DNA from 2 places in the Vibrio cyclitrophicus genome. Region 2 is predicted to be linked to the other one. Evidence: predicted binding sites of a transcription regulator. Region 2 holds the regulator's gene; the other holds the start of a gene.
The links. Region 2 encodes MetJ, which represses methionine synthesis genes. Its sites were predicted from a motif close to TTAGACNTNTANANGTCTAA; they were not measured.
Positions count from the first base shown of each region.

Region 1 (9,146 bases), 980 kb from region 2:
AGTTGCACGGTCAGGACGTTTACCACCTTCGTTATTTGGCGTGTAAGCATCATCGTGACGTAATTTGCGATCAGAGGTGTAGCGGTTGATCATGGAGTCCATGTTACCCGCGGTGATGCCGAAGAATAGGTTAGGTTTTCCTAGCTTCATGAATGCATCTTTATTATCCCACTTAGGCTGGGCGATAATGCCGACGCGGAAACCTTGAGCTTCAAGAAGGCGGCCGATGATAGCCATACCAAAGCTCGGGTGATCGACATACGCGTCACCTGTTACAATAATAATGTCACAGCTATCCCATCCAAGAGCATCCATCTCCTTTCTACTGGTCGGTAAAAAGGGTGCAGTTCCGTAGCACTCGGCCCAGTATTTTTTGTGTTCGTGAATAGGAGTGATATCGCTGTACATATTTCAACCTCTGATTTTTGAGGCGGGAATTATAGCGGCATGAGACTAGACTAGCCAGTAGAACATGCCCCTGTTAGTTCTGATGTCTTTCGTCATTTTGGTCATGTAACTGACAAAAGAGCCATACAACATCATAGTTTAAGCTTTGAGTAACGTCGCTAATTTGTGATTTTGATTAGTGTTCGCAGCAGTTTTTGATATTATTCGGCGAAAATAAGTCTGAATAAGTAGATCCACAATGGTCGAAACGTTATTAGTACAATTTGCTCCGATGCTTCTAGGAGCCCAACTGATCTTAACTCTCATCTTGGTGAAAGGAGATATCTGCCCAGGACAGCGTGGTCGTATCCACAAGATGTTACCTGCGATTGGCGTGCTTTGGCTTGCTGTTGCTTCTGTAAAAATTGAAGCCTTTCTGGTCGTGTTCGCGATCTTTTATTTCTATTCTCAAGTTCAAACCAAGAAGACTCGCGATTCTGGTCCTATCTGGGTGATGTACTTGGCCTGTGGTTTAGCGTTGTCATATGTTGCTATACAAGCGACTGAGCAAGCAACCGCTGTTGGTATCATTACTACTTTGCTGCTAGTGGTACTGTTAGGAGCAGCGTTTGGCCATCTACTACTGACGATTGCAAGGACACGGTTGCAGGCATTTCATCGAGTGCTTCCTGTTGTGGGCGTGCTAACCGGTATGTTGGTAGTACTGGCGACCGTCGTGAGTGTTTACTCTTTGTCTGAAGCTCAATTAGAACCTGTGATTTCCACTTTGCTATTTAGTTTTGCTTTGTTGATCTCCTCAATCGTGGTGTGGTGTTGGCATTTACTGTTCGCAAGAACGCCTGAAAAGCTTCAACTGAGTATTTCGTTGTTGATGTTATTGGTGGCCGTTGTGGGTTTAACGCCAGTTTGGGCGCTTTAATCACGCACTTTCATTAATTACGTATTCTTGTTAAGAAGTGTGATCTGTTTTTTAGCGTGACGTTGGTAAGCGTTCTAAACTTAACTCTAGTCAGTGTGTTCGTAAGGAGTACGAGATGGATTTAAGCAACGTCAAAGGTTTCGATAGCATTATTTTGCTAGGAATCGTTAATGAAAAACTTCGCCTAGAATGCGATAGCTTTGAAGAGCTGATCAGCATGTATGAAATGGATACAGAAAGTGTTGTGGGTAAGCTCGATATGCTTGGCTATCAATACGATCCATTGACTAACCAGTTTAAGTCTTACTCGAGATAAGCTAAAGATTAGCGCATCTTTTATCGAAAATGACATGCATCGCGTGTTGTGGGTGTTGAGAGAAAAAAAGTCACAGATTATCTGTGACTTTTTTGTTTCTGACGAATCGATCGAGCTTAACTTAGCCATAAATCATCTTTAAACGACCTCTATGCCATCTAAGTGACTCTTACTTTGCTGTCTTGCCGTGCTAAAGAAAGCTTGCAGGTAACGTTTATCTTTCTCAGAGTTTCTTACCGCTGCGAACAGTCTTCTTGATAGTCCTTTGCCTAATGGCTTGCTGGCAATCAGCCCTTGTCTTGAGAATTCACTGATCGCCCAGTTTGGTAGAGCCGCTACTCCCAAACCTGCTGATACCATTTGAACTAGCATTAACGTGTTGTCCGCTTGTTTCCACTTTTTAGGTTCTACACCCGCAGGCTGTAAAAAGTGCTTCACGACATCTAAACGCTGTTTTTGAACAGGGTAGGTGAGCATGGTGAGATCGCTAAGATCTTGCGGTTCAATGCTCGCTCTTTCTGCCAAAGGTGAGTTGATTGCGGTGATCAAACGCATCTCAAAATCAAAGAGTGGTTCGTAGTGAACCTCAGAGCGAGGCTGTATATCAGAGGTGATCACCAAATCTAGCTCGCCTGCCATTAGCGCGGGTAGCGGCTCAAACCCAAAGCCTGACGAGAAATCTAGCGTTACGCTTGGCCAAGCCACTTGATATTCCTTCAAAGCAGGCATTAACCATTGGAAGCATGAGTGACATTCAATCGCCATGTGCAAACGACCATTCACATCCTCTTTCAGGCTCGCGAGTTCGTTCTCCGCTTTAGCTATTCTTGGCTGTATCTCATCGGCAAGCCTAAGCAAAATCTCACCTTCAGAGGTGAACTTAACTGGTCTAGTTTTACGTAGGAAAAGCTGACCACCGATACGCGCCTCAAGGTCTTTCAGTTGGTGAGAAAGCGCCGACTGAGTCAAGTGAAGAGAAGTTGCCGTCGCTGTTAGCGAGCCGCTGTCTCTTAAGGTAGTCAATGTTCGAAGGTGTTTAAGCTCTATCATGAGTTTTCCTCATATTCCCTAAGCCAATTCAATATTTCTTAATAATCACCCTACGGGGTTTTCTTTCATTTGTAAACGTCTAGATGTCCAGATGGATTTGATTTTTTCAGCTTTAGATTATTCAAGATGAATATTTTTAATAAACAAGATGAATATTTGGACGTTGTTCATCGTTCAGATTAGGGAGATAGTTTAGCCATCCAGACGCCTTATAAAGAACTTAAACCATAAGCTAGGCTGTTTGATCGAACACTAAAAATTATTGAATAAGGAACAGGTTCATGACTACGACAACGCATATTTTAGGCTACCCACGTATCGGCGAAAAACGCGAACTCAAATTCACTTTAGAAAAATACTGGCGCGGTGAGATTAGCCAATCAGATTTAAAGCAACTCGGTAGCGAACTAAGAAATCGTAACTGGAATGTACAAGCTGACGCGAATCTTAGCTTTGCAACTGCGGGTGACTTCGCATGGTACGACCATGTATTAACAACGACTTTACTTCTAGGCCACGTACCAAAGCGCCATACTGGTGGTTCTGAAGATGAAAAATCCTTCCCAGATTTAGATACTTTGTTCCGTGTGGGGCGTGGTCAATCTCAGGTTCAGTCGACTTGTTGCGGTGGTACGCATACGTCTAGTGACGGCACTAAAGATAGCTCTGCGGCTTCTGATATGACTAAGTGGTTCAACACCAACTACCATTACATTGTGCCTGAGTTCAGCAAAGACGATTCCTTTGAAGTGAGCTGGCCACAACTGTTTGACGAAGTGAGTGAAGCGATAAAATCCGGGCATAAGGTGAAGCCAGTTTTGTTAGGCCCGTTATCTTATTTATATCTTGGTAAAGAAGTGGAGGAGGGTTTTGATCGTTTATCTCTTCTTCCGCGCCTTCTTACCGCTTACCAAGCAATTTTGGCAAAACTCGCTAAGTTGGGGGTTGAGTGGGTTCAAATCGATGAACCAATTCTTTCTCTTGAGCTTGAGAGTCAATGGGCAGATTCATTCAAGTTGGCGTATCAAGTGATTCAAGGTGATGTAAAACTGTTGCTCACTACTTATTTTGATTCGGTGACTGATACCTTAGATAAGATAGTAGAGCTACCAGTTAATGGCCTACATATCGACTTAGCAGCAGCACCACAGCAACTTGATGAAGTAGTGGGTAAGTTACCTGAACACTGGGTACTTTCAGCAGGGGTGATTAATGGACGAAACGTTTGGCGAGCTGATTTAGCCGCTCAACTAGAGTTACTACAACCAGTGAAAGAGAAGCTAGGAGACAAACTTTGGGTAGCAAGTTCATGTTCACTTTTGCATAGTCCAGTCGACCTTGAGTTAGAAGATTCACTCAGCGATGAAGTGAAGAGTTGGTTTGCTTTCGCGAAACAGAAAGTGACCGAGGTGAGTATATTGGGTGCGGCACTAGACGGTAACCACAATGCTATCTTGGCGTGTGAAACCTACAGCCAGCCGATTGTTGCACGCAAGAGCGCGACTCATGTGAATAAGCCGCAGGTTCAAGCTCGTATTAACACCATTACCAAAACCCTAACCGAGCGAAGTGCTCCTTATGCCGAACGCGCTTCACATCAGTCTGAGGTGTTAGGTTTACCATTATTGCCAACCACAACAATTGGTTCATTTCCACAAACCGGAGAGATCCGTGTTCAGCGTAGTGCTTACCGCACTGGCAAACTGAGTGAAGCGGAATACAACACCGCGTTGAAAGGTCATATTGCGGATGCGGTTAAACGACAAGAAGCACTTGATTTGGATGTACTGGTTCATGGTGAAGCTGAACGTAATGATATGGTGGAGTACTTTGCTGAAAATCTAGCAGGCTTCCAAACTACCAAATTTGGTTGGGTACAAAGTTATGGCTCTCGTTGCGTGAAACCTGCGATTGTGGTTGCGGATATCGAGCGTGAAAAACCAATGACGGTGGAATGGTCGACCTATGCTCAATCTCTGACTTCAAAGCAGATGAAAGGCATGCTAACTGGGCCTGTTACTATCTTGTGTTGGACATTCCCACGTGAAGATATTTCACGCAAAGAGATAACCAATCAACTGGCGTTTGCGTTGCGAGATGAGGTGTCTGATTTGCAAGACGCAGGTATCAACATTATTCAAATTGATGAGCCTGCCATTCGTGAAGGTTTGCCATTGAAAAAGCGTGACCATGCAGAATACTTAGAGTGGGCAGTGGATGCCTTTAAGATTTCAGCTGCGAGTGCTAAACCAGAAACTCAGATTCACACCCACATGTGTTACAGCGAGTTCAACGAGATCATTGATTCAGTCGCTGCGCTAGACGCCGATGTGATTACCATAGAGACTTCTCGTTCGAACATGGAACTGCTGAAAGCGTTTGAAGAGTTCAACTACCCGAATGCGATTGGGCCTGGCGTTTATGACATCCACTCACCAAACATTCCTTCAGAAGAGTGGATTGTTGATTTACTTAAGAGAGCGGCAAAGAAAATCCCAGCAGAACGTTTGTGGGCAAACCCTGATTGTGGGCTGAAGACGCGTAACTGGGCAGAGACAGAAGCGGCACTGGCTAATTTAGTTTCAGCGACTAAAATGCTGCGTAAAGAGTGGGAGTCGGCAGAAGCATCAGCATAATTAAAGCTAGGGTGTTATCGTTCTAAAAACAAAAGTCTGAGAAAAGAAAGGCCTCGCATCTGCAAGGCCTTTCTTGTTTGTTACTAGCTTAACGTTAGAAATCAAATCTAGTTAATGCTCTGACATGTCTCTTTGCTGATTAGCTTTTCAACCATCAGTTGTCCGCGAGTGTTGCGAACCTTAATGTTGTAAGCCAAGCCCATGTCAAGGTTTGCTCTAACTTCAGAGTTGGTGCAGTAGCTGTTAACACTCATATCTACGACTTGGTTTAAAGGCTTAGCACCTTTAGCGTCTTGGTTGTAGATCATCATGATCTCGATAACGGTGTTTTTTGCCAGTACACGCATGACTGACAGTGGGCCATACTCAATCGGCAGGCCGGCAGATAAAACGCCAGCACGGTGTTGCGCCATCATTTCAAGCTGTCTTTGTTGGTCTTGCTCACTTGAAGCACAGCCTGCGAGCAGAGCTAAAGCCAGAGAGCCAATAATCCATTTTTTCACGTTAAAATACTTTCTTGAATGGTTTTACAATGACATTTTGGTAGACACCTGCCTCAATGTACGGATCTGCGTCTGCCCATACCTGTGCGTCCTCTAAAGAATTAAACTCAGCAATTACAGTAGAGCCAGTGAAGCCGGCTTCACCAGGGTTGTCTGAATCAATCGCAGGCATTGGGCCAGCAGTCAAAAGTCGGCCTTCATCGTGAAGTGTTTGCAGGCGTTCTAGATGTTGTGGGCGAACACTTAGGCGCTTTTCTAATGAATTTTCGACGTCTTGAGAAAAAATCACGTACCACATATTGGTATATCCTTATTTTACTTCACTGAATTGGGGGCGTTTAAATTCGCTATCTTGCTAATTTACGCGAACTAATTGGTATTGGAAGAGCTAATGATAAGAAATTGTGAAATGGTGCGAGAGAGAAGTATGGTCTTTAGCGATTTCATTCGTTGAAACTAAAGACCGTCTACATTAGCAGCTTGGTGAAAAGTACTATTTATTGATCGGGCGAGGCTTACCACCCTCATCGACAGCAACGTAGTTGAACGTTGCTCCACAAACCTTATATCGGTCGCCGATGCCGTGATCAAGTACAGGCTTAACCCATACTTCTAGGTCGATATTCATCGAGCTACGGCCAATCTTGGTGCAGTCACCATAAACACACACAACATCACCCACTGAAACCGGCTGTTTGAACTCAATACTCGATACTGAAACAGTGACAATCTTGCCGTTAGAGATCTCCTTCGCCAGTATGCCGCCAGCAAGGTCAAGCTGAGACATTATCCAACCACCGAAAATCTGGCCTGCTGCATTGGTATCAGAAGGCATCGCCAATGTGCGAAGAAGTAAAGAACCAATCGGGTTCAAAGTTGATTGAATAGTCATTGTTGTACTCTTAATGGTATTGATTGTTTTAAATTTAAATAGATGTGTTTGCCGCGCTCGCGGTGGTCGTATTTTTAACGTATTCACCGAACACAAACAATCAGTGGCCAATGATCACGAGTATCATTGGCCACTGTTAAATAGCATATTGATAATAATTGTATCAAAAAGGGGATGAGGACTCATCCCTTAGGGTTACTTCTCGTCGGTATTTTTATCCGTTAACTCGTTCTGCTGATCTTTTGGTAGATGCTTATAGATGTAGACACCCGTTAGCAAGGTAAATGCAAAAGTAGCGATCAGTAAGCCAAACACTTTGAAGTTTACCCAAACATCCAAGGGTAGGCTGAAAGCAACGTAAACGTTGAGAATGGCACATAGAGTAAAGAATAAAGTCCAAGCCCAGTTGATCTTGCTCCATACCGCTTCAGGAAGTGTGATCTCTTTACCCAGCATGCCTTTAATCGCTGACTTGCCCATTAGGTGACTGACGGTCAGGCCGATAGCGAACAATGCATAAACGATGGTTACTTTCCATTTTATGAAGTTATCATCATGCAGAAAGATGGTCATGCCACCAAATACGGCAACCATCAAAAATGTGATGATCTGCATTTTCTCTACTTTCTTGTAGATAATGTACGTCAAAACGATTTGTACTGCAGAAGCAACAATCAATGCGCCTGTAGCTGTGTAGATGTCGTACATCTTATACAGCGCAAAGAAAATAATGAGAGGAATGAAATCAAGAATTTGTTTCATGTGGCACTGAATGTCCAGTTAGTTGAGTTGCCAACAGTCTAACGAAAACTGTCCCGATGCTAAATAGCCCGAGACAATTGGGTAACAATTAATTCCATCTAACCGCTAATCGTTTATAACGATTTCAAGCCAGTTATCGCATTGATGTGGTTTGGTAGCGAGGTATCAGTTTCTTGATGTCTTCAAGGTAACCCTCACTTTTCAAATCATCTAGCGTATTTTCGAGTTCTTGCTCGCTCATCGCAAAACAGGTTGATTTGCCAGTCGTTAGGTCGAGAAACTCGTGATATTCACGCTCTGTGAAGTGGCCGATTCTATCCATTAATAAGGTTTTAACCCCATGGTGAATTAAGCCGTAATATGTATGTCTTTGTAAGGTCATAGCCTATCCTCCGTGGCAGGGTGCGAAGAAAAGACAACCTGCTGTAAATTGTTTGGGTTATCTATGACAAAGCAATTCGAATGCCATTTGGGTCACAGACACAGAATATTTCTGTTATCAAATTGAATTGATTCTTTTTTCAATCAGTTAAGTGAAAGCTAATTCTGTTCTCAACCAAACAATACGTCGCTGACGGAAAATAGTTTTATTTTGAGAACGTTGTCATTCTCATTATGACGCTTTACTGAAGCCTTATGGTCTTTGAGCTTGGCAATTCCCCCGTTGTTAACCGACAAGCCACTCGACCAATGTAGTTAGGGATACATTTTGGCGATTCTTGGGCTGAATTAAGAAGTAACCATTTCCTGAAAAGACACTGTCTTCACTCACTTTGACTAATCTGCCTAAATCAATATCTTGCTTGGCAAGCGTGATGTCGCCTATCGCAATTCCAAATCCTTGAATAGCTGCATTCATCGCTTGATCGAGTGTTGCGAACTGTTGGTTATTCTTGCTCGAAAGGTCATGACTTCCTATGTGCTCCAACCAAAGTCGCCAATCACTTTGTTCATTGTTGGCGTGTAACCACGTGTAGTGAGCGAGTTGATGCGGTTTGATTAGAGAAGAGGAACCACTGGTAAGGTGATTGGGTTTGATGCTTTGCGCTTGGCAGACGGGTGCGAGTTGCTCGTTGAACAATAACTGGCTGACGATCGATTGTTGGCTCGGCTTCTTGCCATAGGTAATCACGGCATCGAACGGGTCAAAACTTGGCTCAAAAACATGCTTGATGGTAGAAGTGAGCTCAACATCAATCTCAGGGTAGGCTTCTTGAAAAGACATCAGTTTTGGTAGCAACCAAGAGGTAATGCAACTCGGTGCGTTTAGCTTAATTTTGGAAGGGGAACTCGCCACTTGGTTCAGTGCGGATTGCAGTCGCTGAATTGTATCTTGGATGAGCGGAACCAGTTCTTCTCCTTTGGGTGTTAATGACAACCCCCGAGCATGACGATAGAAAAGGTCGCACCCAAGATTTTCTTCAAACGTCAAAACTTGCCGACTCACCGCGCCTTGCGTGACATTGAGTTCATGTGCCGCGCGTGTAAAGTTGAGATGCCTTGCCGTTGACAGAAAGGCGAGCAAGGTTTTAGTTGAAGGCAACGTGTTATTCATGTCTATACCTATGAATTTTAATCATGGCTATTATGTAATTATTTCGATTCATTTATCAATAGTGTTCTGTTTGAATGCAAATACTTACTCATCATTTGTGATTCA
Region 1 is NZ_AP025480.1:1,229,646-1,238,791, forward strand. Features, by position in the region: gene OCW38_RS05630 (YgiQ family radical SAM protein) at 1-315, opposite strand, end outside; gene OCW38_RS05635 (hypothetical protein) at 647-1,327, shown strand; gene OCW38_RS05640 (DUF4250 domain-containing protein) at 1,443-1,643, shown strand; gene OCW38_RS05645 (LysR substrate-binding domain-containing protein) at 1,782-2,693, opposite strand; gene metE (5-methyltetrahydropteroyltriglutamate--homocysteine S-methyltransferase) at 2,975-5,329, shown strand; gene OCW38_RS05655 (GspS/AspS pilotin family protein) at 5,437-5,832, opposite strand; gene OCW38_RS05660 (YciI family protein) at 5,834-6,130, opposite strand; gene yciA (acyl-CoA thioester hydrolase YciA) at 6,326-6,724, opposite strand; gene OCW38_RS05670 (septation protein A) at 6,920-7,486, opposite strand; gene OCW38_RS05675 (hypothetical protein) at 7,620-7,868, opposite strand; gene OCW38_RS05680 (LysR substrate-binding domain-containing protein) at 8,154-9,041, opposite strand.
Region 1: a site for MetJ is predicted at 2,886-2,905, ahead of metE (5-methyltetrahydropteroyltriglutamate--homocysteine S-methyltransferase). Genes of this name have one in related genera too.

Region 2 (9,146 bases):
ATACTTTATTGGTGGTCGGCAGAGCGACCCCCGCGCGTGAGGTGAGAGTGAGGTAGCTGTATTTACCGATCTGAGCATTGTGCAGTGTCTCAAAGGCCGGAGTAGCTGAACCAAGAACAACCGGAATCTGTGCTTTGTGAGCACGCATGATCGCCACATCACGAGCGTGGTAGCGGAGGCTGTCTTGCTGTTTATATGAAGCATCATGTTCTTCATCGACAATAATGATGCCCAGATCGGCAAAAGGCGTGAATAGAGCCGAGCGTGTACCAATCACGATACCCGCAATTTTATCACGCGCCGATAACCAAGCATTCAATCGCTCAGAATCGTTTAACCCTGAATGGATGACCTCAACGGGTACATTAAAGCGTCGTTTAAAGCGGTTAATCGTTTGAGGTGTCAGGCCTATTTCAGGAACCAAGACTAACGCTTGTTTACCTTGGTCTAGAATCGGCTTGATCATATTAAGGTAGACTTCAGTTTTACCTGAGCCCGTGACACCTTCTAATAAGAAGCAACCAAAGTCGGTTTGGCTATTTACCGTTGCTATCGCGATAGCTTGCTCTTCGTTGAGCTTAGGTTTGTCTTGGTCGTTTTCGAGGTCAGTTGACCACGGTTGGCGTTTCGGTTTTTTCTCAGCAGATTCAATCCAACCTTTTTCTTCGAGTGTCTTGAGTACAGCACTACCGACTTCTTCATCGATGAACTCTTGATGAGGAACGGGACCGTGCTCAAGCATGTGCATCACTTTGGCTTGCTTGACCGCACGACCAAAGCCTTGCATCAGCTGATCTCTACCTGATGGGGTCAGTTGCCACTCGACAAGTGTTGCGAAGTCGGCCGCTTTTCCTTTTCGTAAAGCGCTTGGCAGAGCGTTAGCCAAAGTTTCACCCAATGGATACTGATAAAACTGGCTACACCACATTAAGAGTGAGTAGACTGATTCTGGCCAAACGGGTTGGTTATCTAATAAAGCTTTGATTGGCTTGAGCTTGTCTAGCTCGAATTCTGATTCGTTAACCAGAGCCGTGACGATGCCAGTTAAGGTTTGTCGTCCGAATGGCACAGACACTCGACCGCCAATGATAGGAAATAGGTGGTTGGGAATCTTGTAATCGAACTGCTTGTCGAGTGGAACAGGCAGTGCCACACGGGCAATCATTGGACGCATAAAGGGACGGCTTTATCTGAGTTGACGAGAGCGAACAGTCTAAAGGATAAGCCAGTTAAATTCGAGAAGCAGTTTGGATGAGAAGGCTGAGTTAGCGTATGAAGCCAACTAGCACGTCTAAATCCCACTCGATGTAGAAAATAAAGATACGATTGGTGAAAAATGTATCAAATTAGTTGATCCTATCTCACAGATTCATTACTATACTGCGCCTTAAAGGTATGGCTTTATCTCTATTTAGTGATACAGCGGTGTCTTTATTTATTTTTTTAACTACGTGTGGTGTGCGGCTTAGAATCGTATAGCGACACGGCCTACTTGAGGTTATCCCATGAAAGCTGGAATCCACCCAGAATACAAAGCAGTTACTGCAACTTGTTCTTGCGGCAACACATTTGAGTTCAACTCAACGCTTGCAAAAGAATCTATCCACCTAGACGTATGTGACAAATGTCACCCATTCTACACTGGTAAGCAACGTATCGTAGATACGGGCGGCCGTGTTGATCGCTTCAACAAGCGTTTCGGTGCTCTTTCTAGCAAGAAGTAATTCTCGCTATTTAGAAACAAAAAGGACACTTCGGTGTCCTTTTTTGTTTTCTGGCGTTTGATAAACAGATCAATATTATTCCGTTCTTAACCTATTCTTATACTCTTTCGCCAACTAAGCTTAACTCTCATCGTTCCGCCTGAATCATGCATGATTGAAATCTACTCGAAAGTGCAACAAGCGACAGTAAATTCAACTGCTCACTGGTCTTATTAGTAGTGAAATCTCGTTTTTTAATGAGACAGAGGCTTCAACCATCTAGGAACTTTGAAGTACATCCATTAACATGAACAAGATCCCCCAAATAATAATATCCTAGGAACCTACACCTATGTCTGAAGACAGCAGCCAAGCTCAATCCTCTCAAGAATTATCGCCTCAAGAACAATTCCGTCAGCAAGCTCTTGATTACCATGAGTTCCCAATTCCTGGCAAAATTGCCGTAGAACTGACGAAGCCTGCAAACTCTGCAGAAGACCTAGCACTTGCATACAGTCCTGGTGTGGCTGAGCCAGTCCGAGAGATCGCACAGAACGTCGATAACGTTTACAAGTACACAGGTAAAGGCAACATGGTTGCAGTTATCTCTAACGGTACCGCGATTCTTGGCTTAGGTAACCTTGGCCCTATTGCTTCTAAACCTGTTATGGAAGGTAAAGCGTTACTGTTTAAGCGTTTTGCTGGTTTAGATTCTATCGATATTGAAGTAAAACACCGCACAATCGATGAGTTCGTTGATACGGTTGCGAATATCGCAGATACATTCGGCGGTATTAACCTAGAAGACATCAAAGCACCAGACTGTTTTGAAATTGAACGTCGCCTGATTGAGCGTTGTGATGTACCTGTATTCCACGATGACCAACATGGTACTGCGATTGTAACTGCCGCGGGTATGCTGAACGCAATCGAGCTTCAAGGTAAAAAACTCGAAGAGTGTAAGATCGTTTGCTTAGGCGCTGGAGCAGCCGCAGTTGCTTGTATGGAATTACTGATTAAGTGTGGCGCTCAGCGTGAGAAGATCTACATGCTTGATCGTAAAGGTGTGATCCACACTCGTCGTGATGACCTGAATGAGTACAAAGCACTGTTCGCAAACAACACCGACAAGCGTACGCTTGAAGATGTTATTGAAGGTGCTGATCTTTTCTTGGGCGTATCGGGCCCTAATTTGCTACCAGCAGAAGCACTAACGCTAATGGCTGATAAGCCAGTTGTGTTTGCATGTTCAAACCCTGATCCAGAGATCAAGCCACAGCTTGCTCACGAAGTTCGTTCTGATCTAATTATGGGTACAGGCCGCAGTGATTACCCTAACCAGGTAAACAACGTACTTTGTTTCCCATTCATTTTCCGTGGTGCACTAGACGTACGTGCGAGCGAAATCAATGACGAAATGAAGCTAGCGGCGGTTAAAGCTATTCGTGAACTAGCGAAAGAAGAAGTTCCAGCTGAAGTACTAGCAGTTGCAGGTGAGACTGCACTGAAGTTCGGTAAGGGTTACATCATTCCTAAGCCAATGGACCCACGTCTACTTCCTCGTGTAGCAAAAGCGGTAGCCGTAGCGGCAGTTGAATCTGGCGTAGCTCGTATTGAGATGCCTGCTAACTATATGGCATAAAAGCATATGGCATAAAAGCGTATGGCATAAAAGCGTATGGCATAAAAGCGTATGGCATAAAAGCGTATGGCATAAAAGCGTATGGCATAAAAGCGTATGGCATAGATACTGGATGGCGTAATCGCTTGTTATAGCGGTTGCTCGATTGAGCAAAAAAGAATAATAAAAAACCGACTCATCAGGAGTCGGTTTTTTTATGTCTATCATTTACAGCACACGCCTAGATAAGATAGTGGCTGATGTGACAAATAGGGTTCAGCTATAGCGGATCAATACTGAAGGCAGCGACTGAGTTATTGTTATTCTTCGTCAAATGCTTCGAACTCGATACCCATTGCTGTCATCAGTTCTTTCACTTCAGCAGGAATATCATCTGGGCGATCTTTACGAAGGTCTTCATCCGTTGGCAGTGGCTGGCCTGTGTACGCATGTAGAAAGGCTTCGCACAGTAGCTCACTGTTTGTTGCATGGCGTAGGTTGTTAATCTGGCGGCGAGTACGCTCGTCAGTGAGAACCTTTAACACTTTTAGAGGGATAGAAACTGTAATTTTCTTTACTTGTTCGCTTTTCTTTCCATGCTCAGCATATGGGCTTATGTATTCACCATTCCAGTCGGCCATTGCGTACCTTCATCACTTTAGTTGTTAGAATAAATTAATAGTGGTGATTTTAGCGGGATTTACTGCCATAAGCAAAGACATATAGACGTCTAGAAGTGTTGACGTCTCACGTTTATGAAAGTAAAGTGAATAACATATATCTAACACAGCCGCAAAAACCCCACAAGCTGCTGTGATACCCAGACGCCAAACTTGTAAGGAAGCACCTATGAGCAGCCGGAAGCCAGCAACCATCGCCGTACGTACTGGCATCGAGTCAGACACTCAACATCATGCCGTAGTTCCACCTATTTATCTGTCGACTAACTACGGTTTTCCCGCTTTTGGTGAAGTGCCAAAGTACGATTACACCCGTTCTGGTAACCCAAACCGTGGTTTATTAGAAACTGCTCTGTTTGAACTGGAGTCTGGTAAAGGTGCCGTTGTGACTAACTGTGGCACGTCGGCGCTTAACTTATGGGTGTCTACTTTCTTAGGTGGTGATGATCTTATTGTCGCACCACACGATTGTTATGGTGGTACTTACCGTCTATTTAACACGCGTTCGCTTAAAGGCGATTTTAAAGTGCTGTTTGTTGATCAATCGGATCAAGCTGCGCTAGATGCGGCGATCGCACTTAAGCCTAAGCTGATCTTATTAGAGACTCCATCGAACCCACTGGTTCGCGTGGTTGATATTGCTGAAACTTGCCGTAAAGCAAAAGAAGTGGGTGCATTGGTTGCTGTTGATAATACGTTTTTGACGCCTGTGTTCCAAAAGCCGTTAGAGCTAGGTGCCGATTTTGTTATCCACTCAACAACGAAATTCATTAATGGTCACTCAGACGTGATTGGTGGTGTGGTCGTTACCAAGACGGAAGAGCACGCTGAAGAGTTAGCTTGGTGGGGCAACTGCATCGGTGCGACCGGCACACCGTTTGATAGCTACATGACGCTACGTGGTATTCGTACGCTTGGGGCTCGTATGCGTGTTCATGAAGAGAGCTCGCGTGAAATCTTAACTTCGCTACAGCAGCAAGATCTTGTTGGCACTATTTATCACCCAAGTTTATCTGACCACCCAGGTCATGATATTGCGAAGAAACAGCAGTCTGGCTTTGGTTCAATGCTGAGCTTTGAATTTTCAGGCTCATTTGAGGCGCTTAAATACTTTGTTGGCGAGTTAGCGCTGTTCTCTTTAGCTGAGTCTTTGGGCGGTGTTGAAAGCTTGATTTGTCACCCTGCGTCGATGACTCACCGTGCAATGGGTGAAGAAGCCTTGGCAGAAGCGGGGATCTCTCAGCAACTATTACGCCTTTCGGTTGGTTTAGAAGACGCTGAAGATTTGATTGACGATCTCAAGCAAGCCTTTGAAAAGACAAAACGCTTTATCGCTGAAGGGGAGGGTTAATAATGACAACCTTTCGCCAGCTACATAAATTTGGTGGTAGCAGCTTAGCGAACCCTGAATGTTACCAACGCGTTGTGAACATTCTTAGAGAATATTCATCAGCAACCGATTTGGTTGTGGTATCTGCCGCAGGTAAAACAACCAACCGCTTGATAGAGTTTGTTGAAGCTCTCGATAAAGATGGTCGTATTGCCCATGAGTGCCTACAAACTCTTCGTCAGTTCCAACTAGAGCTGATTGAAGTGCTTCTTGAAGGTGAGCTCGCAGTGCAACTAACGGCAACCATCCAACAAGAATTCACCGCTTTAGGAGAGTTAACTGCTCCTCTAAGTGAAGTGCAAAAAGCGCAAGTGCTTGGTCATGGCGAAGTTTGGTCTTCACGCTTGTTGGCGGCTTTGTTGTGCCAAAATGATTTACAAGCCGTCGCTCAAGATGCGCGTGCTTTTTTACGAGCAGAAGTGGGCGCTCAACCTGAAGTTGATCGCGCACGTTCTTACCCTCTGATTAAAGAAGTTTTGGCTCAGCATACGCATTGCCGTGTAGTGATTACTGGCTTTATGGCTCAGAACTGCGAGGGCGAAACAGTGCTGCTCGGCCGCAACGGTTCGGATTACTCGGCGACCGTGATTGGTGCTTTGGCAGAAGTTGAACGCGTAACGATTTGGAGTGACGTGGCTGGTGTATACAGCGCTGATCCTCGTTTAGTTTCAGATGCGTGTTTGTTACCTTTACTTCGTCTTGATGAAGCGAGTGAACTGGCTCGTCTAGCGGCTCCTGTGCTTCATAGCCGAACGCTACAACCTGTGGCTCAAAGTGCTATGGATCTGAGCTTACGCTGCAGTTACCAGCCAGAGGCGGGCTCTACACAGATAGAGCGAGTACTGGCTTCAGGTCGTGGTGCAAAAATTATTACCTCTTTAGATGAAGTTCTTATCGTGCAACTGACGTTTGGTCACGGACATGATTTCGACCGTCTAGAAAGTGAAGTGTTGGAAGGTCTTAAGCGTGCTCAACTAGAGCCACTTGCTTATGAACTTGAACCGGATCAACATTGCTTGCGTCTTGCTTACACAGAAGAGATCGCTGGTGGTGCTCTGGAATACCTACAAGACCATGCGATTGAAGCTGAAATCAAACTAAAGGAAGGTTTCTCTCTGATTGCTGCAGTGGGTGCGGGTGTGACTAAAAACCCGAACCATTGCTACGGCTTCTACCAGCAACTAAAGAGCTCACCGGTTGAATTTATCTCAGAAGCGAATTCAGGCTTAAGCTTGGTCGCAGTGATTCGTAAGAGTGAAACCTCAAGCTTAGTGAAAGGCATTCATTCTCAATTGTTTCAAGCACAGAAGCGTGTGGCGATTGCCTTATGTGGTAAGGGCAACATTGGTTCAAGTTGGTTAAGCCTGTTTGTTGAGCAAAAGGCTGAACTTGAAAAGCGTCGTGGAATGAACTTTGAGTTGGTTGCGGTGGTTGATAGCCAAACCTATTGGTTCGACGATCAAGGCATTGATGCGACGTCTGTTAGTAAGCGTTTTGATGATGAAGCGATTGCTAATAATGGTAACGATTGGTTAGAGCGCTTAGGTTCGATTCAGGGTTACGATGAAGCGGTGGTTCTTGATGTTACAGCGAGCCCAGTGCTTGCAGCAAAATATCTGCAAATCGCACAACAAGGCATTCATTTGATCTCGGCCAACAAGGTTGCAGGCTCTGCATCAAGTGAGTATTACCATCAGGTGCAAGATGCGTTTGCTAAGATCAGCCGTCACTGGTTATACAACGCGACCGTTGGTGCAGGTTTGCCGATTAACCACACGGTACGCGACCTGCGTGAGAGTGGCGATGACATCATTGCGTTGTCTGGCATTTTCTCAGGCACGTTGTCTTGGTTGTTCCAACAGTTTGATGGCACAGTACCGTTCAGTGAGTTGGTCGACTTAGCATGGCAACAAGGCCTTACTGAACCAGACCCACGTGCTGACTTAGATGGTTCAGACGTAATGCGTAAGTTGGTGATTCTAGCGCGTGAATCTGGTTTAGAGATCGAGCCTGAAAACGTAAAAGTCGAATCGCTAGTACCTGAAGCGCTGCAAGATTTATCAGTGGATGATTTCTTTGATAAGGCTTCTGTGTTGAGTGAAGAACTGGCCGAGCGTTTAGAAAAAGCGCACTCTCAGCAGAAGGTTTTACGTTACGTAGCGCGTTTAGAGAAGAACGGCAAGGCAACGGTCGGTGTGGAGGCGTTGTCGAAAGAGCATGCGCTGGCTAACTTACTGCCTTGCGATAACATCTTTGCGATTGAGAGCAAATGGTACAAAGATAATCCATTGGTTATTCGTGGCCCAGGAGCGGGGCGTGAAGTGACGGCAGGTGCAATTCAATCTGATCTAAACAGAATGTCTAGCCTGTTTTAAATTCTAAATAGCATACTATTCACTAAGATAAATAAGGCTGGAAGCACGATGTGTTTTTCAGCCTTTTTTTTACATTATTTCTTCTTGGCAACTCACCTATCGACTTGAGTTTTTCTCACGATCTACTTGAGAAAAATTCATAATGGATCTATTGACATTAAATCGTATTCAATACATTCTACAGACATATAGACGTCTAAACGTCGTTTAAGGATTTGAGTTTTAGTGGTTGTTTTTGCCACAGGGAGAGTAAGATGGGATACACACACGCAGGCCATATCGACGCTTTAAATCAGAATATCGCTGAGCTTTCTGACAGCATCAATGTGTCATTTGAGTTTTTTCCACCAAGCAGTGAGAAGATGGAAGAGACCTTGTGGAATTCTGTTCACCGTCTTAAAACACTCCAACCAAAATTTGTATCAGTAACCTACGGTGCAAACTCGGGTGAGCGTGATCGTACCCACTCAATTATTAAAGAAATTAAGAACCAAACAGGCCTAATTGCTGCACCACACTTAACGTGTATTGATGCTAGCCGTGAAGAGCTGATTCAAATTGCTGATGATTACTGGGCAAATGGCATTGAGAGCATTGTTGCGTTGCGTGGTGATATCCCAGCAGGCGGTGGCGCTCCAGATATGTATGCATCTGACTTGGTTGAGCTGCTTAAATCTCGCCACGACTTTGATATCTCTGTTGCAGCTTTCCCTGAGGTTCACCCTGAAGCAAAAAGTGCTCAATCAGACCTTATTAACCTGAAGCGTAAAGTGGATGCTGGCGCTAACCGTGCCATCACGCAATTCTTTTTTGATGTAGAAAGTTACTTACGTTTCCGTGATCGCTGTGTGGCGGCAGGTATCGATGTTGAAATCGTACCGGGCATCTTACCTGTTTCTAACTTCAAGCAGGCGTCTCGCTTTGCTGCGATGAATAACGTGAAAGTTCCGGGCTGGATGGCCAAGCAATTTGAAGGTTTGGATGATGATCCAACGACTCGCCAGTTAGTGGGTGCTAGTCAAGCGATCGATATGGTTCGTACGTTGAGCCGTGAAGGTGTGAAAGACTTCCACTTCTACACGCTAAACCGTGCAGAAATGACTTATGCACTTTGCCATACTTTGGGTGTTCGTCCATAAGTCGCTGCCTTGTAGTTAAGCTCAGGCTCGGATAAAAAGCCATCGGCTGTACCTCTCAAATCTTATAGATACAAAAAAGGCTTGGACTCTAAGAGTTCAAGCCTTTTGCTTTTCAGCTTCTAGCTTAACTTAAGCAAGAGCGCCAAGTTCAAGCAGTACTTCTTCAGCCCATACAATCCATGCTTCACGGATAAGTAGGTTACGACGAAGCGTTAGGCGTTCAAGGCGTGCTTGCTTG
Region 2 is NZ_AP025480.1:252,898-262,043, forward strand. Features, by position in the region: gene priA (primosomal protein N') at 1-1,174, opposite strand, end outside; gene rpmE (50S ribosomal protein L31) at 1,506-1,724, shown strand; gene OCW38_RS01150 (malic enzyme-like NAD(P)-binding protein) at 2,056-3,345, shown strand; gene metJ (met regulon transcriptional regulator MetJ) at 3,645-3,965, opposite strand; gene OCW38_RS01160 (O-succinylhomoserine (thiol)-lyase) at 4,174-5,355, shown strand; gene OCW38_RS01165 (bifunctional aspartate kinase/homoserine dehydrogenase II) at 5,358-7,769, shown strand; gene metF (methylenetetrahydrofolate reductase) at 8,024-8,908, shown strand; gene OCW38_RS01175 (PadR family transcriptional regulator) at 9,038-9,146, opposite strand, start outside.